One region of the Streptomyces sp. NPDC060184 genome, then DNA from elsewhere that is predicted to be linked to it. Evidence: riboswitches for the same ligand, from Rfam matches in the RefSeq annotation. Region 1 holds a riboswitch; the other holds the start of a gene.
What was found. A riboswitch is a leader RNA that binds a small molecule or an ion and turns the genes downstream of it on or off. The one in region 1 is predicted to bind ZMP and ZTP.
Positions count from the first base shown of each region.

Region 2: linked by a shared signal. The riboswitch ahead of ACFWEE_RS16850 (bifunctional 5,10-methylenetetrahydrofolate dehydrogenase/5,10-methenyltetrahydrofolate cyclohydrolase) and the one ahead of glyA (serine hydroxymethyltransferase) in region 1 are both predicted to bind ZMP and ZTP.

Region 1 is NZ_JBHWYX010000032.1:82,820-94,769, forward strand. Features, by position in the region: gene nrtL (ArgS-related anticodon-binding protein NrtL) at 1-205, opposite strand, end outside; gene ACFWEE_RS21615 (response regulator) at 316-798, opposite strand; tRNA gene ACFWEE_RS21620 (tRNA-Arg) at 932-1,003, shown strand; gene ACFWEE_RS21625 (VOC family protein) at 1,126-1,560, opposite strand; gene ACFWEE_RS21630 (hypothetical protein) at 1,693-1,977, opposite strand; gene ACFWEE_RS21635 (ScbR family autoregulator-binding transcription factor) at 2,128-2,835, opposite strand; gene ACFWEE_RS21640 (ScbA/BarX family gamma-butyrolactone biosynthesis protein) at 3,091-4,125, shown strand; gene ACFWEE_RS21645 (cytochrome P450) at 4,247-5,560, opposite strand; gene glyA (serine hydroxymethyltransferase) at 5,718-7,055, opposite strand; ZMP/ZTP riboswitch at 7,093-7,214, opposite strand; gene ACFWEE_RS21655 (SAM-dependent methyltransferase) at 7,448-8,194, shown strand; gene ACFWEE_RS21660 (hypothetical protein) at 8,402-10,159, shown strand; gene ACFWEE_RS21665 (Ku protein) at 10,259-11,419, opposite strand; gene ligD (non-homologous end-joining DNA ligase) at 11,534-11,950, shown strand, end outside.
Region 2 is NZ_JBHWYX010000022.1:50,865-62,814, reverse strand. Features, by position in the region: gene ACFWEE_RS16870 (LCP family protein) at 186-1,937, shown strand; gene ACFWEE_RS16865 (ribonuclease H) at 2,103-2,786, opposite strand; gene ACFWEE_RS16860 (SDR family NAD(P)-dependent oxidoreductase) at 2,860-3,651, opposite strand; gene ACFWEE_RS16855 (ABC transporter ATP-binding protein) at 3,895-5,781, shown strand; gene ACFWEE_RS16850 (bifunctional 5,10-methylenetetrahydrofolate dehydrogenase/5,10-methenyltetrahydrofolate cyclohydrolase) at 5,832-6,665, opposite strand; ZMP/ZTP riboswitch at 6,714-6,799, opposite strand; gene ACFWEE_RS16845 (hypothetical protein) at 6,990-7,286, opposite strand; gene ACFWEE_RS16840 (endonuclease/exonuclease/phosphatase family protein) at 7,373-8,386, opposite strand; gene ACFWEE_RS16835 (glycosyltransferase family 4 protein) at 9,217-10,320, shown strand; gene ACFWEE_RS16830 (exopolysaccharide biosynthesis polyprenyl glycosylphosphotransferase) at 10,317-11,807, shown strand; gene ACFWEE_RS16825 (O-antigen ligase family protein) at 11,810-11,950, shown strand, end outside.

The DNA of each region.
Region 1 (11,950 bases):
CCTTGAGGATGCGGGCGACCTCGTGCGCGGGCAGCGCCGCCGGACGGGCGAGCTGGAGCGCGACGGCGCAGGCGTAGTCCCCGCTGCCGCCGGGGCGCGTCCGCTCCACCCGTACGCGCGCGGGCACGGCCACTCGCAGGGCGTCCTCGTCCACCGCGCGGCGCACGGCGTGCAGCACGGTCCTGGAGAGGTCGGCGGGGGTCACGGGACCAGCCTAGGGGAGGAAGGGGGGCCCTCCGCGACCGCGTTTCGCCATGCGGGCAGTCGCCGGGGCCCCAGGGCGGCTGCCGGGGCGCACGGTGTCCCGGGCGGGGCTCAGCGCGCGGCGCTGCCCGCCCGGCCGGCGCCGAGACCGCCGTCCATCGCCGCGGGCTCCTCCGGCAGTGCGAGGCGGCGCACCAGCCGCACCAGCTCGCTGGGCTCGAACGGCTTCGCCAGGAACGCCTCCACCCCGGCGGCGACGCCCCGATCCGCCTCGTACGGGGTACAGGCGCTGATGATCGCGACCGGAATGGCACGGGTGCGGGGGTCCTCGCGGAGGCGTGCGGCGGTCCGGGGGCCGTCGAGCCGGGGCATCATGACGTCGAGGGTGATCACGTCGGGCCGCACACGGTGCACGACGTCCAGGCACTCGACACCGTCGGCCGCGGTCACGACCTCGAAGCCCTCAAGCTCCAGGTTGACCCTGATCAGATGCCGGATGACCTTGTTGTCGTCCACAACAAGCACGCGGCCGTACGCCCCTGACACGTTTCGAGAGTAGGTGCGCCCCCGGGGCCGCGTCCGGGTTTTGCCCACTTCCGCTCCGGGGGGCCGCACCGGCCCCGCCGCCCGGCGTACGCGCGGCGCCCGGCGCCGCGGACAAACCCGTTCACGGACACCCCTGCGGAGCTGGTAGTGTTTCACCCGTCGCAGAGCAACACCGCGATACGCCCCCGTAGCTCAGGGGATAGAGCATCGGCCTCCGGAGCCGGGTGCGCAGGTTCGAATCCTGCCGGGGGCACTTCCGGACAGAGGGCCCGATCAGCGGAAACGCCGATCGGGCCCTTTCTCGTTTTCTCGTTGGGTCTCTCGTCCTCTCGTCGCGCCGCGGCTCGCGGTCGCGTCCCCGCGGCGCGACGGTCCTCAGTCGAGGCAGAACTCGTTGCCCTCGATGTCCAGCATCGGGATGCAGGACTCGTCGAACCCGTCGGCCCGCAGGACCTGCACGCAGACCGCGCCGAGCGCGACCAGCCGTGCGCACTCGGCTTCGAGCGCGGCCAGCCGCTCGTCGCCCACCAGCCCCGTGCCGACCCGTACGTCGAGGTGCACCCTGTTCTTGACGGCCTTGCCCTCGGGCACCCGCTGGAAGTACATCCGCGGTCCCACCCCGGTGGGGTCCACGCAGACGAAGGACGCGCCCCGGCGCTCGGGCGGCAGCGAACGGTCGTACTCCTCCCAGGTGCCGAACCCCTCCGGGGGCGGCGGTACGACGTACCCGAGCACCTCGCACCAGAAGCGGGCGACGCGTGCGGGGTCCGCGCAGTCGAAGGTGACCTGGAACTGCCTGATCGCTGTCAAGGGGTCCTCCCGGAAGCTCGTCGTTCCACCGGGCACCGGATGCCGCCGTCCCGCTCGTGACGGTCCCGGTGCCGGCGCGCGAGCCTGCCACGGGAGCACGGGGAGCTCCATCGGTTTTCCGCGGGCCGCCGCTCAGCCGGTCGACTCGTCGGGGGTCGGGTGGTCCGGGTGGACGCCCGCGTTGCGCGCCGCGCGGGCACCCGCACCGGCCTCGTCGGGGTCGGCGCCGTCGGGGTCGGCGCCGTCGGGGTCGGCGCCGTCGGGGTCGTCCTGCCGCTGGTCCGCCCAGGGCGGCGGGGGGACGTCCAGGGCGTCCTCGCCCTCCTGCACCTGCTGGTCGGGCATGTCGGCGGGTACGGGCGGCGGGCTTCCCGAGGCGCCGGTGTACGCGGGTCCTTCTGGCCTGCGGTCGGTCATCTGCGTTCTCCGTTCGACCTGCCCATGGTTGCCGGGGCGCGAGTGTGCCGCCACTCCGGGTACCCGGGCACGCCGGACCGAAGCGTGTGGTGGAAGGAGCGCCGTCCGCCCCGACGACGGGCAGGACGTACGCGGGGGCGCCGGGCCGGGTCAGGCCGTCCGGACCGCCGGGCGCCCCACGTCGAAGACGTCCGGCGGTCCGGAATCCGCGGGGTCGTGGTCCTCGGCCGAAGCGCGGGCCTCCGCGAAGGCGCGGGCGCCGCGCTGGGGCGAGGTGTCCAGCCGTCCGAGGACGCCGGGCACCGCGATGCTGGGCAGCACCAGGTCGTACAGAAGAGAGATGCGCTCCTCGAAGTCGGCCATCTCGGTGGCCGCCTGCGACATCAGCTGGATGCCGGTGAAGGAGCCGACCATCGTCTGGGCGGTCCGCACGGGATCGACGTGCGGGAGCACCTCGCCCTGCCCCTGAGCTGCGGTGATCTGCTGACTGGTCAACTGCACCCAGTCGTGCCAAGGCTTCCCGAAGAAGCGCTGGTTGCTCTGATCGGCTGCAATCCGTGCGGCGCCCCGCAACAGTGGCTCTCTCGGCAGCCGGTGCGCGAGGATCAGCCCCATGTCGACGAACGACTGCATCTTGAGTGGTTGTTCGGGCGGCGGCTCGGTCACCGCATGGTCCAGAACGCCTCGTGCCAAGTCTTCCTTGGAGGGGAAGTGGAAGTACAGCGCACCCTTGGTCACCGCGGCCCGCTCCAGAATCTCCTGAATCGTCGCGGCCTCGTAGCCGCGCTCCGCGAAGACCGCTGCGGCGGCTGTCAGTACTGCGTTGCGCGTCCTGATCGCGCGCTCCTGCCGTGCCATTCGAGATCTCCTGACGATGCGCCTGACGGGGCTCAGTGTCTCCGGCACGTTCCCCTCAAGAAACCGGCTGGTCCGTATTCTATGGCACCGTTCCCGGCGGCCTCCAGTTGAGGCGGCGCCGGCGGCCGTGTTCCCGGCCGCGCTCCCCGCCCTCAACGGCCCGTACGGTCCGCCCCTTTGAGGACGCACCGAACTGCTCCGTTTTCGCGCTCGACCACCACTGATCACGTGCGCATTCATCCCTGGGGGGAGCACATGCACCACACCGTCAAGCACCATCACGCCCCGTCCGTCCCCGAGTTCAGGACGGACGCCACCGCCTCGGTCCCGGCGCCCGGAGGGGGCGTACCGGACACCGTGCCCTCGGTCCGCCCGGCGGACGCCCACCGCGTCCATCCGGACGACGTGCTGATCCGCGACTACCACCGGATCGCAGAGAACAGTTACGCACTCGACATCGACTGGGCCGGCCGGCACGTCTTCTTCGAACCCGCACTCGGCAGTGTGCACCACCACATGCTGATCGCGCAGACACTGAGGCAGATCGGACTCAGCCTCGCACACACCGAGTTCAAGATCAGCTCCGCGCACCAGTTCCTCATGAGCGGGATGTCCTACTCCGCCGATCCGCGCCGGTCGACCGACCTGTCGCCGATCCGCGCGGAGGCGGTCTGCACCTGGACGGGGCGCAACGGTATCCGCATAGCCATCACCCTGGAGCAGCACGGGTCCGTCTTCGTCAGGAGCGAGTCCGGGTTCTCCTGGGTGTCCGACCGGGTCTACCGGCGGCTGCGCGGCTCGCACCTGACCGCGCGGCCCGGGGCCATGCCGGCGCCGGTCGGCGCGGCACCGGCCGGGCGGCGGGCGGCGGACGAGGTGGTGCTCGGCGCTTCGGACCACCCCCACCGCTGGGAACTGATCGCCGACACCGGCAATCCGGCGCTGATGGACCACCCCGTCGACCACGTGCCGGGGCTCGTGATCATGGAGGCGAGCCAGCAGGCCGCGCACGCCGTCGTCGCGGGTACGGGAAGCCGGTCGTGGTCCCCGCTCACCACCGACATGCGGACGTCCCGGTACGTGGAGTTCGACGCGCCGTGCTGGATCGACGCCCGCGAAGTGCCCGCGCCCAGGGCGCCCTTGGGCCGGACCCCTGGCTCGGACGGCGCTCCGGGCGCTCCGGGCGCTCCGGAGAGGATCGCGGTGGAGGTGACCGGGACGCAGCACGGGGAGGTCGTGTTCCGCAGCCTGGTGGAAGGAGTGGCCGCGCCCGTCGCCCAGGCCGGGTGAGGCTCCGGGGCCGGTGGCGGACGTGCGGGCGGACGGAGTCCGCGGTCCGTACGCCACCGGCTTCCGGGGCTGGTCGGGCCCGGGGGGCGAGGCCTTTGTCCGGGGACGTTCCCCGCACGGATCAGGCGTGCCCGTGCCCGCCGTGCCGCAGGACGGGGAGTTCCTGGTGGCCGTTGGAGATGAAGGACTTCACCGGGCGCAGCGAGGAGGACGGGACGGCGAGCGTCAGTCCGGGGAAGCGGGCGAAGAGCGCGGAGAGCGCGGTGACCCCCTCCATCCGGGCGAGGGGCGCCCCGAGGCAGTGGTGGACGCCGTGTCCGAAGGCGAGATGGTCGCGGCGGGTCGGCCGGGTGAGGTCGAACCGGTCGGCGTCCGGCCCGTGCAGGCCCTCGTCGCGGCCCGCCCCGGCGACGGACATGACGAGGGCGTCGCCCTTCGGCACGACCACGTCGCCGAGGTCGATGTCCTCGACGGCGTACCGGAGCATGAGGTTGGCCGCGGCCGGTTCCCAGCGCAGGGTCTCCTCGATCGCGTCGGACCACTCCGCCTTGCCGGTGCGGATCAGTTCGAGCTGGTCGGGGTGGGTGAGCAGGGCGTGCGTGGCGTGGTCGATGAGGTTGATGGTGGTCTCGTACCCGGCCGACAGGAAGTGGACGAGGGTGTCGAGCAGTTCCTGGTCCTCCAGGGGGTCCGGTTCGCCGGAGGCGAGTTGCCCGCGCTGGATGGCGATCAGGGCGCTGGTGAGGTCGTCGCCGGGGGTCTCCCGCTTGAGGGCGACGAGTCCGTGGAGGATGCCGTACAGCTCCCCGGCGTGGACGCGCACTTCCTCGGCCGGGGTCGCGGTGCTGAACAGGGCGTCGAACAGGGTGCAGAGCCGGTCACGGCTGGCCAGCGGTACGCCGAACAGCTCGCAGATGACGCGGGCGGGCAGCGGTCCGGCGTACCGGGCGCGCAGGTCCACCGGTTCGCCCGCGGGCAACGCCTCGATCTCGTCGAGCAGTTCCTCGGCGATGCGGGTGACGACGGGGGCCAGGGCCTTGGTGCGGTGGGCGGTGAAGGCGCCGGAGACGAGCTTCCGCAGCCGAGTGTGGGCGGGGCCGTACGCCGTGAACATGCTGCGTATGGAGACCCACAGGGCCATCGACCAGTCGGGCCCGACCTCGCCGTCGATCCAGGCGGGCCAGTGCTGGGCGGCGTCCTTGGAGACGTCCGGGGAGGTGAGCAGCCGGGTGATGACGGCGGGGTCGGCGACGGCCCAGGCGGGGACGCCTTCCGGCAGTTCGATCCGGGTGGCCGGTCCGCCCGCGCGGACACGGGCGGCCTCGCCCTGGATGTCCGTACCGGAGGGGTCGAGCCGGAACGGGCAGCGCCCGGCGGGGGCGGGGGCGTGCCCGGCGGGGGCGGCGGCGATGACGTCGCCGTGATGCGTGTGCATGATGTGTCTCTTTTCTGGACGGCTCGTGCCTGCGAGGACATTGGCCGCAGAGACGCTGTTTCGGCAAGCGGAGGGGCGAACCGATTTTCCGGCCGGTGGGGCGGAGGCGGTACGAGGACCCGTCGGGGCCCGCGTACCGTCTCCGCGCACCGCGGGGTCAGGCGAGCGGCAGGCCGGGGGCCGGGTGGGCGTCCATCAGCTCCTTGACCTCGCCGCGGACCCGGGCGACCACGCTCTCGTCGCCGGTGCGCGCCGCGTCGACCACGGTGTCGATCCAGGCCGCCACGTCCGCCATCGCGGAGGCCGGAACACCGCGCGTGGTGAGCGCCGGGGTGCCGATGCGGATGCCGGACGGGTCGAAGGGCTTGCGGGTGTCGTACGGCACGGAGTTGTAGTTCACCACGATGCCCGCGCGGTCCAGCGCCTTGGCCGCGGCCTTGCCCGGCACGTCCTTGCCGCTGAGGTCGATCAGCAGCAGGTGGTTGTCGGTGCCGCCGGAGACGAGGTCGAAGCCCCGCCCGGCCAGTTCCTCGCCGAGGAGACGGGCGTTGGCGACCACCTGGTGGGCGTAGCCGGCGAAGTCCGGCCGCGCGGCCTCGCCGAGCGCGACCGCGATGGCGGCCGTGGTCTGGTTGTGCGGACCGCCCTGGAGCCCCGGGAACACCGCCCGGTCGAGGGCGCGGGCGTGCTCGGCCGTGCTGAGCAGCATCGCGCCGCGCGGCCCGCGCAGCGTCTTGTGCGTGGTGGTGGAGACGACGTCGGCGTACGGGGCGGGCGAGGGGTGCGCGCCACCGGCGATCAGCCCGGCGATGTGGGCGACGTCGGCGACCAGCACCGCACCGGTCTCGCGGGCGATCTCGGCGAAGCCCGCGAAGTCGATGGTGCGGGGCACCGCCGTACCGCCACAGAAGATCACTTTGGGGCGTTCGGCGAGGGCCAGGTCGCGCACCTCGTCCAGGTCGACCCGCCCGGTGTCACGGCGCACGCCGTAGCCCACGCCCCGGAACCACGTGCCGGTGGCGGAGACGCCCCAGCCGTGGGTGAGGTGGCCGCCCATCGGCAGGCCCATGCCGAGGACGGTGTCGCCGGGGGCGCAGAACGCGAGGTAGACGGCGAGGTTCGCCGGGGAGCCCGAGTACGGCTGCACATTGGCGTGCTCCATGCCGAAGAGGGCCTTGGCCCGCTCGACGGCCAGCCTCTCGACCTGGTCGACGACCTGCTGGCCCTCGTAGTAGCGGCGGCCGGGATAGCCCTCGGAGTACTTGTTCTGGAGGACGGTGCCGGACGCCTCCAGCACGGCGGCCGAGACGTAGTTCTCGCTGGGGATCAGCCGCAGGGTGTCGGCCTGGAGCCGCTCCTCCGCGTCGATCAGCCCGGCGAGTACGGGATCGGTGGCGGCGAGCGCAGGGCGGGCGGCGGACGGCGCCGCGGCGGGCGCCCCGTCGGAGGGCGGTGCGGATACGGCGGTCACGGATGTGAGTGCGGGTACGGTCATCGGGCTCTCCCGGGTCGGCCGCGTCGTGCGGCATGGACCCGGATGCCCAGGCGGACGGCCCTCCGGCGGTGGTCCTCCGGACGTGCCGGAGCGCGCCGCTCCCTCGTGGTCGTTTCCACGCAACGCCCCGTGAGGCGCACGCCAGTCGCGGCACGCAGGACGTTACCGGCTCGGGCCGGAGCGCGCGCGGGAAAACACGGACGGGACGGGGCCGGGGCGGTGCCGAGTCGGTGGGCAGGGGGGCGAGAAATCCGGTGGACACGCGGCGCGTGCCGCCCGTAGGACTGTCCCCGCCCCGGCGGCCCACCGCCTCCGTACCGGCTCGGCCCGCGAAGAGACGACCCCCGCCGCCTCCGTACCCGCCTCACCCGAGAAGAGAGGAGCCGCCGCCCGTGGACCTTCCCCGCGTCTTCACCATCCGCGAGAGCAGCCACCGCATCCACAACCCGTTCACCTCCGAGGATTTGGCGACGCTGGGCCGGGCCCTGCGCCTGGAGCCGGGAACCCGTGCGCTCGACCTCGCCAGCGGCAGCGGCGAGTTGCTGTGCACCTGGGCGCGTGACCACGACATCACCGGTACGGGAGTCGACATCAGCACCGTCTTCACCGCGGGGGCACGCGCCCGTGCGGCGGAACTCGGGGTGGCGGACCGGGTGGAGTTCGTGCACGGGGACGCCTCCGGGCATGTCGCGGACGTGCCCGTCGGCCTCGCCGCCTGTGTCGGGGCGACCTGGATCGGCGGGGGCCTGGACGGGACGGTGGAGCTGCTGGCCCGCAGCCTGCGGCCGGGCGGCCTGATGCTGATCGGCGAGCCGTACTGGCGCCGGGAACCCCCGGACCAGGAGACCGTCGAGGGCTGCCACGCGAGCGGCCCGGCCGACTTCCTGGCGCTGCCCGAGCTGCTGGGGCGGTTCGGCGCTCTCGGGTACGACGTAGTGGAGATGGTGCTGGCGGACCAGAACAGCTGGGACCGGTACCGGGCGGCGCAGTGGCTCAATCTCCGTAGCTGGCTGGACCGGAACCCGGACGACGAACTGGCCGCCCAGGTACGGGCGGAGCTCACCACCGACCCGGTCCGCTACGCCCGGTACGAGCGCGAGTACCTCGGCTGGGGGGTCTTCGCCCTGATGAAGCGCTGACGCTGCCCCGATCCCGATGCCGGCGCGGCGCCGGTCCGCTGCCGACGAGGCCCCGATCCGGTGCCGACACACGGCGGTCGACGCGGCGGCGGGCGTCCGGCGGGGGGCGGTGCCCGGACCGTGACGAACCGTCCGGTTCGTGCGTGGACGAGCGAGGAAGGGGAAAGAGAGAAGGTAACCGCAATGGCTCGACGGTGGGGGGACCGTATGGAGTCGGACGAGGGACGCGCGCATCCGTACGACGGCGCTCCGGGGCCGGATCCGAGCCCGGGCCCCGTGCCGGGACCGGGGCCGACGGCCGCCCGGACCTCCGGACCGGGCGGGCCGGTGAACGTACCACCGCCCCCGCCGGGGCCGCCGCCCGTGCCGCCGCCCCCGCCGGGGCCTCCCTCGCCGCCGCCCCCTCTCCCGTCCTCTCCCCCGCCGCCGGGTGCCGGGCTGCGCGCCGTCGCGGCCGGGTTGCTCGACCTCAGCGGTCTCGGGCTCGGCCATCTCCTCACCCGCCGCTGGATCCGCGCCGCTCTCTGCCTCGCCGCGACGGGCCTGCTGCTGCTCACGGCCCTGCCCGCCGATCCCGACGGGGTGCCGGGCGGCGTGCTCGTCCTCTACCTCGTGGTGCTCGTCGTGGCCGCCGCCGACGCGGCGAGGATCGCGCGGCGGACGCCGGTCGCCGGCTCGTGGCGGCCGGTGGTGGCCGCCGTGCTCGGGCTGGTGCTGCTGGCCGTCCCGGTGGGCGGGGTGGCGTTCTACGGCTCCGCGCGCGACGAGGCCGTGCAGGAGATGCTGCTCGACCGGCTGGAGACCGCCGACCAGGAGGTCGCCGCGGCGCACGGCCAGTGGTTCACCACGGCGAAGGCGAAGTACGCCTCGGCGTACGCCGTCTACCGCGACCTCGGCCTCAAGCACCCGGACTCGCGTGCCGGAAAGCGGGTGCCGGACCGGCTGAAGGCCTACTACGCGGCGGTCTCCGCCCCGTACACCGCGAAGGACTTCTGCGGGGCGCTGGAACCGCTGCGCCATCTGCGCACCCTGCCGAGGGGCGCGGACGCCGAACTGCTGGGCAGTCTCGCGCAGTGGCCCGACGAGCCGCTGTCCGAGTCCCTGTACGCGTGCGGGATGTCGAAGCTCGGCACCGACGCCGCTTCCGCCTCCGAGGGCACCGAACTCGCCGAGCTCCAGCGGACGTTCCCGGACTCGGCCGCCGCCGGGAAGGTGGCCGCGGCCGTCGACGCGCGGATCGCCGAGGAGGCCGGGAAGCTGGGCGGCGCCGAGCCGTGCACGGTGACGGAGACGCTGCGCCGCATCGGCACGACCGTGGGCGCGCTGACCGGGGACGCACTCAAGGCCTCGGCCGCCCGCGCGGACCGGGGCGTCCAGGACGGGGTGTACGCCTGCGGGGTGGACCAGTTCAGGGAGAAGAAGTTCGACGAGGCGCGCTCCACGCTGACCGGGTTCGCCGACACGTACGGGGACGACGGGCGGCGCGGGCAGGCGCGGAACATCTCGATAGCCGCCGAGATCGCCGAGAACCGCCCCGCCGCCGGGGAGAAGCTGCCACCGGCGAAACGGCCGGGCGGCCCGACGATGGAGCTCGTCATCAGCAACGACGCGCCCAACACGGTGGAGGTCCTTTACACCGGGCCGGTCACCGGCACCGTCACCCTGAAGGCGTGCGGGAGTTGCGGGCGGTACGACAGCACGGCCGACGGGAACCAGCACGCCTGCCGGGCGAGCGGGAAGAGCTACCCGAAGGCGCGGCTGCGACTGCCCGCCGGCGACTACCACTTCCTGTACAAGCACGGGACCGGGGCGAACGCGGCCGTGGACAGTTACGCGGACGGTTCGAAGATCGAGCCCGGGTACACCTACACCTCGTGCACGTACGTCGTCGAGCAGGACGACCCCTACGGGCTGGACCTGCCGTCGCTGGACCTGCCGTCGATCGACCCGGCGGACATCGCCTGACCGGCCCGGTGGGTACGGCGGAGGGGTGAGGCGGGAGGCGTACGGCCGGGGAAGCAGGCCGCGAGCTCTCCGGGCGCTCCGGGCTCTCAGTGCTCGCGCTCAGGCGGAGGAACGCGAGGTCCGCCTGCCCGAAGCGCTCTTGCCCGCCGCCGTCTTCTTGGCGGAGGAGGCCTTCTTCGCGGGGGCCTTCTTCGCGGGGGCCTTCTTCGCAGTCGCCTTCGTCCCCGCTTTCCCCTCAGCGGTCTTCTTCGCGGACGTCTTCTTCGCGGGAGCCTTCTTCGCCGCCGGTTTTTGTGCCGTCCCCCCGGCCGTGGACTTCTTCGCCCCGGTCTCCTTCGGCTGCGACCTGCCGGAGTCCGGGGCGGCCGAGCGGGAGACGTTCTTGCCGGTCGGCGTGCGGCGGGTGGTCCGCCCGATGGGGTGGACGTCGGCCACCTTGCCGTCCGGCCCGTCGCCCCCGCCCTCCCCGTCGCCCTTTCCGTCGCCCCGCGACTCCTTGGCGGCGCGGACGCTCTTCTCCAGGGCGGCGACCAGGTCGATGACCTTGCCGCCGGTGTCCTCCTCGTGGGCGGGTTCCAGCGGTTCGCCCGCGGCCTTCGCGGCGACCAGCTCCTCCACCGCCTCGCGGTAGTCGTCGTGGAGCGTGTCCAGGTCCACCCCGCCGAGGGTGTCCATCAAAGCGTCGGCCAGGTCGAGTTCGGCGTCGCGCACCTTGGTCGCCGCGTCCGGTACGACGTCCTCGGGCGAGCGCAGCTCGTCCGGCCACAGGAGGCCGTGCATCACGATCACGTCCTCGGCCACCCGCAGCATCCCGAGCCGTTCCCGCCCCCGCAGCGCGAACTTGGCGACGGCCACCTTCTCGCTCCGTCTGAGCGCCTCGCGCAGCAGGGTGTAGGGCTTCGCCGCCGGGACCCCGTTGGCGGAGAGGTAGTAGGCGGTGTCCATCTGGAGCGGGTCGATCCGGGTGGCCGGGACGAAGCCGAGGATCTCGATCGTCTTGTTCGTGGGGAGCGGGAGCGAGGCGAGGTCCTCGTCGGTGATCGGGATGAGCGTGCCGTCCGCGTCCTCGTACGCCTTGCCGGTCTCGGCCGAGGTCACCTCCTCCTCGTCGACCTCGCAGACCTTGCGGTAGCGGATGCGACCGCCGTCGGTGAGGTGCACCTGGCGGAAGGAGACGGAATGGTTCTCGGTGGCGTTCATCAGTTTGACCGGGATGCTGACCAGCCCGAACGAGATCGCGCCGTTCCAGATGGACCTCATGGAGCTCACGTGCGACCCCTTCCGACGACCACGCCCCGGCGATTCCGGCGGCCCCGCCCTGCGGGCTCCGGGCACATTGCGCACACTTCGGGCGATTCGTGTGATTCTTATCGTATGACGCCGATCACGGAGGTGGAGGGGCGGCGCCTGGCGCTCAGCAACCTGGACAAGGTGGTGTACCCGGCCACCGGCACGACCAAGGGCGAGGTGCTGCACTACTACGCCGCCACGGTCGCGGGGGCGCTGCTCGCCCATCTGTACAACCGGCCGGTCTCCTTCCTGCGGTATCCGGACGGTGCGGAGGGCCAGCACTTCTTCTCCAAGAACCCGCCGCCCGGTACACCCGCCTGGGTGCGTACGGCGCGCGTCCCGCACCGGGGGGAGCGGGAGGCGGCCCAGGTCATGGTCCAGGACCTGGCCTCGCTGATGTGGGCGGCCAATCTGATGGTCGAGTTCCACACCCCGCAGTGGCAGGCGGACGCACCGGGGATCGCCGACCGGATGGTCTTCGACCTGGACCCGGGCGCCCCG
Region 2 (11,950 bases), on a different contig from region 1:
GATACGGGCCCGTCAAGAGTTTCCCCGCCTTGGCCCAGAGCCGATGCGGGCGGATAGGGTGAGCGATCCGGTGCACCGGCCACGGGGGCGAACCCGCAGGCATGTGTCTGGTGACACCTTGTACGAGACCCGAGCGCCTTCAGGGGGAAGGCGCCGCGTGGCCCCGACGGAGGATTCGGACAACCGTGGACGCGCAAGGCCGTGGGCGGGCGGACGACATCGACCCCGCAGACCAGTGGGTGCTCAACCCGAGCACCGGCGAGTACGAGCTGCGCTTGACCCCTTCCGCACCGCAACCGGGCCGCACGGGTGTTCCGAGCCCGCGGGGGCCGGTCCGGGGGGAGGGCGGCGGCGCCGGGCGGACGCGGACCGGGCCGGAGCTGGACACCCCGGCCCCGGGCCGTACCAAGTCGCCCGCCGGTCTTCCGTCGCCCCGCAGACGCCGGGGGGCGCCCGCCGAACCGCCGGGGCGCCGGGGGGCGCGGAACAAGCGGAAGCCGCGGACCAAGCGCGTACTGCTCTGGACCGGCGGCACGATGGCTTTCGTCCTGGTCGCCGTGTCGGCCGCCGGCTACGCCTACCTCAAGCACCTCGAGGGCAACGTCACGACCACGGACGTGGGGAACGCCGGGGCCGCGGGCTTCAGCAAGGACAAGGCCTTCAACATACTGATCATCGGCACCGACAAGCGCACCGGCGTCGGCAACGAGGGCTACGGCGACGCCGGGAGCGTCGGCCACGCCGACACCAACATCCTGCTGCACGTCTCCGAGGACCGGACGAACGCGACCGCGCTGAGCATCCCGCGCGACCTCATCGTCGACGTACCGGACTGCCCGACCAAGCAGGAGGACGGGACCGAGAAGATCGTGCCCGGGACGCAGCACGTCCGCTTCAACACCAGCCTCGGCCAGGACGGCCGCGACGCGGGCTGCACCATGCGCACGGTCAAGGCGACCACCGGCATCACGGTGGACCACTTCATGATGGCCGACTTCAACGCGGTGAAGACGCTGACGACCGCGGTCGAGGGGGTCGACGTGTGCCTCGCCAAGGACGTCGACGACCCCGACTCGCACCTGAAGCTCGGCAAGGGGACGCACACCATCCAGGGCGAGCAGGCGTTGGCCTTCCTCCGTACCCGGCACAGCTTCGGCAACAAGGGCGACCTCGACCGCATCGGGGTGCAGCAGCAGTTCCTCGGCTCGCTGATGCGGAAGATGTCCTCCAGCGACACGCTCACCAGCCCCACCAAGCTGGTGAAGCTCGCGGAGGCGACCACCAACGCGCTGACCGTGGACACCGGCATCGGCAAGCCGAGCACGCTCAAGGACATGGCGCTGGAGCTGAAGAAGGTCCCCCCGAAGAACATCTCCTTCACCACGGTGCCGGTGCTCGACAATCCGGAGGAGCACCCCCCGGTGACGGTGATCCTCAACGAGGCGGCTGCGCCTCCGGTCTTCCAGGCCGTCGCCGACGACGTCTCCCTCACCGAGGTGAAGCAGAAGAAGAAGGAAGAGGCCGCCTCGGTCGCCGCCCGCCTGAAGGGCACCCAGTCCGCCGCGGGCGACGTGCGGGTACGGGTCCTCAACGGCGGCGCCGAGGACGGCTCGGCGGGGAAGACCGTGGAGTGGCTGCAGAACGAAGTGGGCGTGGCCAAGTCCGAGAACGGGGCCAACGCCCCGGCGAAGCTCGCGAGGACGACGCTGGAGTACGCCCCCGACCAGGCCGACCAGGCCCGCAAGCTCGCCGCGCTGATGGGCCTGTCCGGATCGGCGATGAAGCCGGGGAAGAGCGTCGTCAACGCCCAGGGCATGCCCGCCATGACGCTCACCCTCGGAAAGGACTTCAAGGGTGCGGGCGTCTTGCTCACCGCCCCGGTGAAGCCGCCGAACGTGACCAAGTCGACGGCCGACCAGGCGAAATGCGCGGAGTGACCGGCTGACAAAACGGTCCGGCACACGGATCCGGTCCGCCTGCCGGACCGGCGGGCGCGGGTCGGCAGAACGGGCGGCCGGCCCGCGGAACACTCGGCCCGTTCACGCGCGGCGGGTCGAGCGGTCCGGTCGGGCAGGCCGGACACCACCCGGCGGTCGGGCGGATCAGGCGGGCTCGGTGCGGCACTCCGGGTGGCCCCAGCCCGCCGGGTTCTTCGCGATCATCTCCTGGGCCGCGTACGGCTTGCCGCAGCGGCACCGCCCGGCGAACTTCGCGCGGATCGTCGCCCCCGTACGGGCTGTGCCGGTGGAGGCCTTCGCCGTCTTCCCGGGCGCGCTCTTCACCGCCCGGGACGGCGCGGGCTCGGGCAGGGCGGCCGTCCCGTGGGCCGTGCCGGCGGGCAGCTGCGACACCGCCGCCTCGCTCGCCGCCTGGTCCGCCAGCGCGTTGAGCGGGTCCCCGCCGACCTGGTGGGCGGGGACGTACTGGAAACGCACCGCGCGGCCGGTCAGCAGCTCGTCGATGCGGACGACCAGCTCCTGGTTGGCGACCGGCTTCCCGCCCGAGGTCTTCCAGCCGTTGCGCTTCCAGCCCGGCAGCCACTTGGTCACGGCGTTCATCGCGTACTGCGAGTCCATGCGCACCTCGACCGGCACCGAGGGGTCGGTCGACTCCAGCAGCGAGCGCAGAGCGGTCAGCTCGGCGACGTTGTTGGTGGCGGTGCCCAGCGGTCCCGCCTCCCAGCGCTGCGGGCGCCCAGCCGCGTCCGCGACCACCCACGCCCAGGCGGCAGGCCCGGGGTTGCCCTTCGACGCCCCGTCACACGCGGCGATGATGCTCTCGTCCATACCCCGATCATGCCAGCCTCCCGAGGCGGCTCCGGCCGCGCGTACCCCTCCCGGGCCCGTGGGCCGACAGCGGTCAGGGCACGATCGAGTCGACGTACCCGCCGTCCACCCGGACCGCCGCACCGGTGGTGGCGGAGGCCTGGGCCGAGCTGAGGTAGACCACCAGGTTGGCGATCTCCTCGGGTTCGATGCGCTGGAGCAGTGACTGCGGCCGGTGCAGGCGCATGAACGCGCGCTGCGCCTCGTCCCAGGGCAGGTCCTTGTCCACGAGTTCGTAGACGAACTTCTCGACGCCTCCGGTACGGGTCGGTCCGGCGATCACCGAGTTGACCGTCACCCCGGTTCCCGCCGCCTCCTTGGCGAAGCCCCGGGAGACCGCGAGCAGCGCGGTCTTGGACATCCCGTAGTGGATCATCTCGGCGGGGACGACGAGTGCCGAGTCGCTCGCGATGTTCTGCACCCGCCCCCAGCCCCGGCCGGTCATCCCGGGCAGATAGCGGCGGATCAGCCGGACTGCGCTGAGGACGTTCGTGTCGAAGTACGTCCGCCATTCCTCGTCGGTGATCTCCAGCGGCGGGCGCGCCCCGAAGATGCCGAGGTTGTTGACGAGCACGTCCGCTTCGGGTACGGCCCGCTGGAGCCGATCGGCCCCTTCCTCGGTGACCAGGTCGCAGGCGACGGTCTCGACGTCCGCGTCCGGCACCCCGTCCCGCAGGGTCCGCACCGCCGACTCCAGCCGGCCTGCGTCGCGCCCGGTCAGCACCACGGAGGCGCCCGCGGCGGCGAGGCCGGAGGCGATGGCGAGGCCGATCCCCTGCGAGGATCCGGTGACGACGGCCTTCTTGCCCGTCAGGTCGATACGCACCTCGTGGTCCTCTCCGCCGGTTCGGGTGCCTGAGTGGCACCGTGTCCACCGTCGCACCGCGCCGGGCGGACCGCTTCCGGAACGGGGTGCGAGCGGAGCGGGCCCGGCGCGTCCGCGCGACAGGGCCCGGCGGCGGGCGCGACGATGAAACCCGTTGACCTCAATAATGGTTGAGGTCCTATGTTCTTGTCCTACGGGCCCCCCGCGGGCCGTCCGTCGGTCGGAAGAACCCGGAGCCCCTGCATGGACATGGAATTCACCGCCTGGTCGTCGCTGCACAGTGTGATGAACGCCGAGCGCGACCGCCGGCCGTTCTCCGGGGCGACCCTGCGCCGCATCGCCGGATTCGCCCGCCCGCACCGCGGCCGGCTCGTGCGGTTCCTGGCCGCCAGCGTGGCGGGAGCCCTGCTCGCGGTGGCCACACCGGTCCTCGCGGGCAAGGTGGTCGACGCGATCGTACGGGGCGGCCGGAGCGACACCGTCGTCCGTCTCGCGCTGCTCATCGCGCTCATCGCGGTGGCCGACGCGGCTCTCGGGCTGCTCACCCGCTGGCTCTCGTCCAACCTGGGCGAAGGGCTCATCCTGGACCTGCGGACGGCCGTCTTCGACCACGTCCAGCGGATGCCGGTGGCCTTCTTCACCCGTACGCGTACGGGGGCGCTGGTGAGCCGCCTGAACAGCGACGTCATCGGGGCCCAGCGGGCGTTCAGCAACACCCTCTCGGGCGTGGTCGCCAACGTCGTGACGCTGCTCCTGACGCTCGCCGTGATGCTCGGCATCTCCTGGCGGATCACGCTGCTCGCCCTGGTGCTGCTACCGGTGTTCGTCGTACCGGCCCGTCGCCGGGGCGCCCGGATGGCGTCGCTGCAACGGGAGGCCGCCGCGCACAACGCGGCGATGGCGACGCAGATGACCGAGCGCTTCTCGGCGCCGGGCGCCACCCTCGTCAAGCTGTTCGGGCGGCCCGCCGACGAGTCCGCCGAGTTCGCCGCCCGGGCCCTGCGGGTACGGGACATCGGCGTCCGGACGGCCATGGCACAGTCCGGCTTCATCACCGCCCTCACCCTGGTCTCCGCGCTGGCGCTGGCGCTGGTCTACGGCCTCGGGGGCCACTACGCCCAGCAGGGCACGCTCGAACCCGGCGCCGTCGTCTCGCTCGCCCTCCTGCTGACCCGCCTGTACGCCCCGCTCACCTCGCTCGCCGGCGCGCGGGTGGAGGTGATGAGCGCCCTCGTCAGCTTCGAGCGCGTCTTCGAGATCCTGGACCTGAAGCCGCTGATCGCCGAGAAGCCGGACGCGCGGCGGGTGCCGGACGGGCCGGTCTCGGTGGAGTTCGACGGTGTCTCCTTCGGTTACCCCTCAGCCGACAAGGTCTCCCTCGCCTCGCTGGAGGCGGTCGCCACGCTCGACGACCGCGGCGGCGCCCAGGTCCTGCACGACGTGTCCTTCGCGGCGCGGCCGGGCCGGATGGTCGCCCTGGTCGGCTCGTCGGGGGCGGGGAAGTCGACGATCGCGCAGCTGCTCCCCCGGCTGTACGACGCCGACGCGGGGGCCGTCCGGCTCAACGGCGTGGACGTCCGCGACCTGACCGCCGACTCGCTGCGCGAGACGATCGGCATGGTCACTCAGGACGGGCACCTGTTCCACGAGTCGGTCCGGGCCAACCTGCTGCTGGCCCGGCCGGAAGCGACCGAGGACGAGATCTGGGACGCCCTGCGCCGCTCGCGGCTCGACGGTCTGGTGGCCTCGCTCCCGGAGGGCCTGGACACGGTGGTCGGGGAGCGCGGCTACCGGCTCTCGGGCGGCGAACGGCAGCGGCTGACCATCGCCCGGCTGCTGCTGGCCCGTCAGCGCGTGGTGATCCTCGACGAGGCGACCGCACACCTCGACTCCACCTCGGAGGCGTCGCTCCAGGAGGCGCTGGCCGAAGCCCTGGAGGGCCGGACGGCGCTGGTGATCGCCCACCGGCTCTCGACGGTGCGCGCGGCCGACCAGATCCTGGTCGTCGAGGCGGGGCGGATCGTGGAACGCGGCACCCACGAGGAGCTCCTCGCCGCCGGGGGACGGTACGAGGAGCTGTACCGCACTCAGTTCGAGCGCCCGGACACCGCGCCGCACGCGGTGGGGTGACCGGGCGTGCGACGGCGGGCTTTTGGGCGCGCGGCCCGGAAGCCCGCCGGTCAGCCCAGGCCCAGCTGGTGGGTCGCCGCCCGGACCGTCTGGTCGAGCAGCACGGCGATCGTCATGGGCCCGACGCCGCCGGGCACCGGGGTGATCAGCCCGGCCCGTTCGGCGGCGGACTCGAAGTCGACGTCGCCGACGTTGCCGGGGTTGTACCCCGCGTCGATCACCACGGCACCGGGCTTGATGTCCGCCCCGGCGATGAAGCGCGGCCTGCCGACCGCGGCGATCAGCACATCGGCCTCCCGCAGGTGGGAGGAGAGGTCGGCGGTGCGCGAGTGGCAGTACGTCACCGTCGCGTCCCGGCCGAGCAGCAGCAGGCCGGCCGGCTTGCCGAGGATGGCGCTCCGCCCCACGACGACGGCGTGCTTGCCGGCGAGACCGACCTCGTACGCGTCGAGCAGCCGCATGATGCCGCCGGGGGTGCAGGAGACGAAGCCGGGCAGGCCGAACCCCATGGCGGCGAAGGAGTGCATGGTGACGCCGTCGACGTCCTTCTCCGGCGCGATCGCCTCGAACGCGGCACGCTCGTCGATGTGGGGGCCCACCGGATGCTGCAGGAGGATGCCGTGCACCCCCGGGTCCTCGGAGAGCTCCGTGACCGCCTCGACCAGCCCGGCCGTGGAGATCGAGGCGGGCAGGGCCACATGCCGTGACTCGATGCCGGCCTTCTCGCACCGGGCGCGCTTCATCCGTACGTAGGTCACCGACGCGGGGTCCTCGCCGACGAGTACCGTCGCGAGGCACGGTGCCGTCCCCGTCCGCCGCCGGATGGAGGCCGCCGAGGCCGAGGCCTCCTCGACGGTACGCCGGGCGAGGGTGGTGCCGTCCATGAGGCGGGCTGTCTGTGTCCGGGCCACGTGCTGCTCCTGAGCTTCACGGTGGAGTGCCCAGGCGTACGGCGGCGACATGATGTCAGGCCGCTCCCCGGTGGTACCCCACCTGAACGCCAGTCACGGCCCGCTCGTCACCCTAGACGATGAGGTCGCCCCACGTCCCCGGTCCCGGTCGACCGCTTCCTCCGGACCGGCGAGAGCGGGCCGGCAGCTTGGCGAGGATCCGGGGGAACCGCCGGCGTTCGGCCACGGTCGGCGCCCGGAACGCCTCGTCCAGGCACGCCGGGACCGTCCCCGGCCCGGCGAGCCGTTCGCCCCGCGTCACCCGCGTCCGGCCCGCACCCCGCGTACGAGCCGGGCGGCACCGCTCACCGCGCGGCCCTCCCCGCTCCGGCGCAGCACCGCACGGCCGCAGCCGCGCCACTGCGAGGGCGGCACCGGGCTGCCGGGTCCGGTACGGGTGAGCAGGGCGTTCACCGAGGTCATCGGATCGCCCGCCGCCGCCTTCGCCAGCAGGACTCCGGCGACGAGCGGGAGGAGAGCCCCGGCCAGGGCGGAACCGGCCACGGTGACGTGGCGGATGCGGACACGGGGGCGGGGGTGCGGTTCGGTGGGCATGGTCCCATCCGACCAGCGGCGCCGGGCCCTGGGATGCGCAGGAGTACTCAGCCGGACGCGACCGTGTACTCAGCGAGGTCGGCGCTCTACCCGGCGCCCCCGAGGTCGACGTACGCGGCCACGGGCAGGTGGTCGCTGCCGGTCGCGGGAAGGGTCCGGATGCCGGTGACGCGGACGGACCGCGCGAGGACCTGGTCGATACGGGCCACCGGGAAGGAGGCGGGCCAGCTGAACGCGGCTCCGGAGCCAGGGGCGTCCAGGTGTGCGCGGAGCGGGCCCAGTCCCCGGTCGTCCACGGTGCTGTTGAGGTCGCCGAGCAGCAGGACCCGCTCCAGCGGTTCGTGCCGGACGACGGTGGCGAGGAGCGCGGCGCTCTCGTCCCGGGGGCCGGAGCGCAGGCCGGTCGCGCCCAGGCGGATGGATGGCAGGTGGGCGACGTACACGGCGAGGTCGCCGTCCGGGGTGTGCGCGGTGGCCCGCAGGCCCCGGTTCCAGCCCTCGGCGATGTCGTGCGGCCGGATGTCCACGGGGCGCACGTCGGTCAGGGGGTAGGCCGACCAGAGCCCCACGGTGCCGCTCGCTCCGTGGTAGGGGAAGCGCGACGCGAGGGCCCGCGCGTACACGGGCAGGGCCTGCTCGGTGAGTTCCTCCAGCGCGACGATCCGCGCCCCGCTCCGGTTCAGGGCCGCCGCCGTCCCCGCCGGGTCGGCGTTCTCGTCGCTGACGTTGTGCTGGACCACGACCAGGCCGCCGGAGTCGTCCACCCCCGTGAGGCAGAGGCCGCCGAACCGGACGCCCCAGACGAGGGCGGGCAGCAGCGCGGCCACCACGGCCACCGGTGCTCTGCGCAGCAGGCCGGCGCAGAGCAGTACCGGCACCGCGAGGCCGAGCCAGGGCAGCAGGGTCTCCAGCAGGCTGCCCAGTCGGCCGGGGGTGTTGGGGACCAGCCGGGGCGCGGCGAGCAGGGCGGCGACCACCGCGGCGAGCGCGGCGCCCGTCTTCCCCCGCCCGGAGCGGTGCCACCTCCGGGGGGCCGGGGCGGACGGTACGGCCGGCAAGACGCCCGGGGGCGCGGGTGCGGGGGTCTCTGCCGGTTGCATCGCTCTCCTCGGTCCGTACGGCATCGCCGGAGCCCTGGGCCCCCACGGGGTGGCCGGTCCGGCGTACGACGCCGTCCTCCGGTACCGGGTCGCACCGGAGGACGACGCGGCCGGGCTCCCTCCGGTTCCGCCGGGGCCGGTACCCCGTCGTGAACGGCGGAATCGGAAAAGCGCTCTTCTCGGACCGGTGGCCGGTCCGTTCGGCCGAATGGACCGGTTTCGCGGAACGCCGGGCGGCCACCACCGCGCACGCGAACGGCGTCCCGTGCGCACCCCTTCCCGTGTTCTCTCTCACGGAAAAGGCTTTACGCACGGAAGGTCCTGCACGGGCGGACCGGACGGACAAGCGGAGCACTCAACGGCGAAGGGTCAGAAAGCATCTCCCGCACTCCACACCCCCGTACCCCCGTGCCCCCGCACTTCCGCACTTCCGCACTTCCGCACTTCCGCCGGAACGTTTCCTCACGCGCGGGCCCCTGGCGCGCCCGGAGCATGCGAACAGGTCCGCGACGTGCGGCATTCGGGTCCGGCACGGCCGGTCGCACGCGCGAGTCATCCACACATTCCGGCTGACTGTCTGTCAAAGTGCAGTTCGGTTTAACTCATTTTCCACTCTCGCGCGAAAGCGCGAAACGAACAAACCTGCCCGGAAGGGTGAGCGCTCAGCACCGCTCACCGGAAACCGAACAGAACGCATGTGCACACCTCCTCGGTCGGCATCCGGCTCTTTCGACCGGTCGTGCGGAGGGTGGGTACGAAAACCGCCGAAGGCGCCGCGAGAACGTCACCCCGGAGCAATTCTGTTGAAGATTCTTCATCTCGTTCAGCCTGTGGAGGGCGGTGTCGCCCGGGTCGTCGCCGATCTCGTGCGGGCGCAGGTCCGCGCCGGACTTCGGCCCGTCGTCGGGTGCCCGCCGAACGGTCCGCTGGCCGCGCTGGCGTCCGCCACGGGGGCGGAGGTCCACGGCTGGCGGGCCGTACGCGACCCCGGCCTCGGGCTGGCCCGCGAGATCGCCGGAGCCCGGTCCCTGGTCCGGGAGCACCGCCCGCAGGTGGTGCACGCGCACAGCGCGAAAGCCGGTCTCGCGGGCCGGATGGCGGTACGTGGCCGGATTCCGACAGTGTTCCAGCCGCACGCCTGGTCGTTCGAGGCGGTAGGCGGTGGTACCGCGGCCTCCGCGATGAAGTGGGAGCGTTTCGGGGCACGTTGGGCGGACCGGGTGCTCTGCGTCAGCGATTGCGAACGCCGGGCGGGCGAACGCGCGGGCATCGCGGCCCGCTGGTCGGTGATCCACAACGGCATCGATCTCGGCCACTTCCGGCCGGCCGGGCTCCGGGAACGGGCCGCCGCCCGCACCGCCCTCGGCCTCCCCGACGGGCCGCCCCTGCTGGTCTGCATCGGCCGCCTCTGCCGGCAGAAGGGCCAGGACGTCCTGCTGGAGGCGTGGCGCGCGATGCGCCCGGGGACCGGCCGGCTCGCCCTGGTGGGCAGCGGTCCCGAGGAGGCCCGGCTGCGCGAAGCGGCCCCGTCCGACGTGCTGTTCGCCGGGACGGCCGACGACGTCCGCCCCTGGATCCACGCGGCCGACGCCGTCGTCCTGCCCTCGCGGTGGGAGGGCATGGCCCTCGCGCCGCTGGAGGCGATGGCGTGCGGCCGGCCGGTGGTGATGACCGACGTGGCGGGTGCCCGGGAGAGCCTGCCGCCCGGACAGGGCACCCACTGCCTCGTCCCGCCGGACGACCCGGCGGCCCTGGCCACCGCGCTCACCGCCCTGCTGTCCGACCCCGAGCTCCGTACGGAGCTCGGCCGCGTCGCCCAAGTCCACGCCCGTGCGGCCTTCGACGTGCGCAGGACTGCCGCGGAGGTCACCCGCCTCTACCAGGAACTAGTCCACCCGTCCGGCACCACGACGAGAGAGCGCACCGAGCGATGACGACGGAGAGTGCATCACTCCCGGGCACTGCCCGGGGGACCACGCTGCCCCCTGCTTCTTCCACCGTCCATCGGCCACGCGGCGGCCCGGTCCGGCGCTACTCCGAACCGGTCGTCCGGCAGGTCCACCGGCACCGGCTGACCGTGCTGCTCATGGGTGCGGACGGACTCGTGGCGCTGCTCGCCCCGGCGGTGGGCCCCGCCCCCCGCTGGCCGGTCGCCGTCTTCGCGTTCCAGGCGACGGCACAGATGCTCCTCCATTCCTCCCGCGGCCTGTACCGGCCCCGGCTGTCCCGCTCGGCGGCGGCCGAGTTCCCGGCGGTCCTCGGGCTGACGCTGCTCCAGTGGTTCGTGACCGCCGAGACCCTGACCACGTACGACACCCGCTACGCGATCGGCTGGACCACACTGCTCTGCGCGGTGGGGGTGCAGACGCTCTTCTGCTGCGTCGCACGCGGTGTGCTGTACCGGGCCGGTGCGCGGGCCGGGGCCCGCCGCCCCCGGCCCGCCCTCGTCGTGGGATCCGGACCGCTCGCCCGCGGTGCCGCGACCGCGCTGCGGGACCGCACCGAGTACGGCCTGCGGGCCGTGGGCCGGGTCGCGCTGCGCGCGGCGGACGCGGGCCCGGCGGCGGACGACGGAGCGGCGGGCAGGACTCCGGTGCTGCGCACCCGGGAGGAGGTGGGCCGGACCGTCGTCCGCGAGCGGGTGGGGCACGTGCTCTTCACCGAGCACCCGGCGGCGACCCCCGAGGGCACCGACCTCTTCTCCCTCCTCGCCGGGCACGGCTGCCGCATGTGGCTGATCGAGTCTCCGGCGACCGGTGCGATGCCGGAGCACCGCCCCGCGCGTCCGGACCATCTGTGGGGGTACTCGGCACACCGCCTGCTCGTCGCGCGCCGCCACCCCTTCTCGCACGCGGCCAAACGCGCCATGGACATCGTCCTCGCCTCCGTCGCCCTGCTGGCCGCCTCCCCCGCGCTGTTGGCCTGCGCGTGCGCGGTACGGCTCTGCGACGGGCCGGGGGTGCTCTTCCGGCAGGAACGACTCGGCCTGCACGGAAGGCCGTTCACCCTCCTGAAGTTCCGTACGCTCCGGCCGGCCGACGCCCACGAGTCGGCCACCCGGTGGAACGTCGCGGGCGACCGGCGGATGAGCGCGGTCGGCAACGCGCTCCGCCGTACCTCGCTGGACGAACTGCCACAGTTGTGGAACGTGCTGCGCGGGGACATGAGCCTGGTCGGACCGCGCCCCGAACGCCCCTTCTTCGCGGCCCGGTTCAGCACCGTCCACCCCGGCTACCAGGCGCGTCACCGGATGCCCGTGGGTATCACCGGGCTCGCCCAGGTGAACGGTCTGCGCGGCGACACCTCGATCGAGGACCGCGCCCGCTTCGACAACCGGTACATCGAGACCTGGTCACTCTGGCAGGACGTGTGCGTGCTCGCCCGCACCGTCCTCTCCCTCTTCCGGTGCGGAGGCAGCTGAGCATGACACCCCCCACGACCGAAGCCCCGGTCGCACCCGCGCCCGTCACGTCGCGGGCGCCCGCCGCGCCACCGGCCCCACCGGTGAAGGCGGCACCGCCCCCCGGGGCGCTGGACCTCTGGACCCTGCTGCCGCTGGTGGCG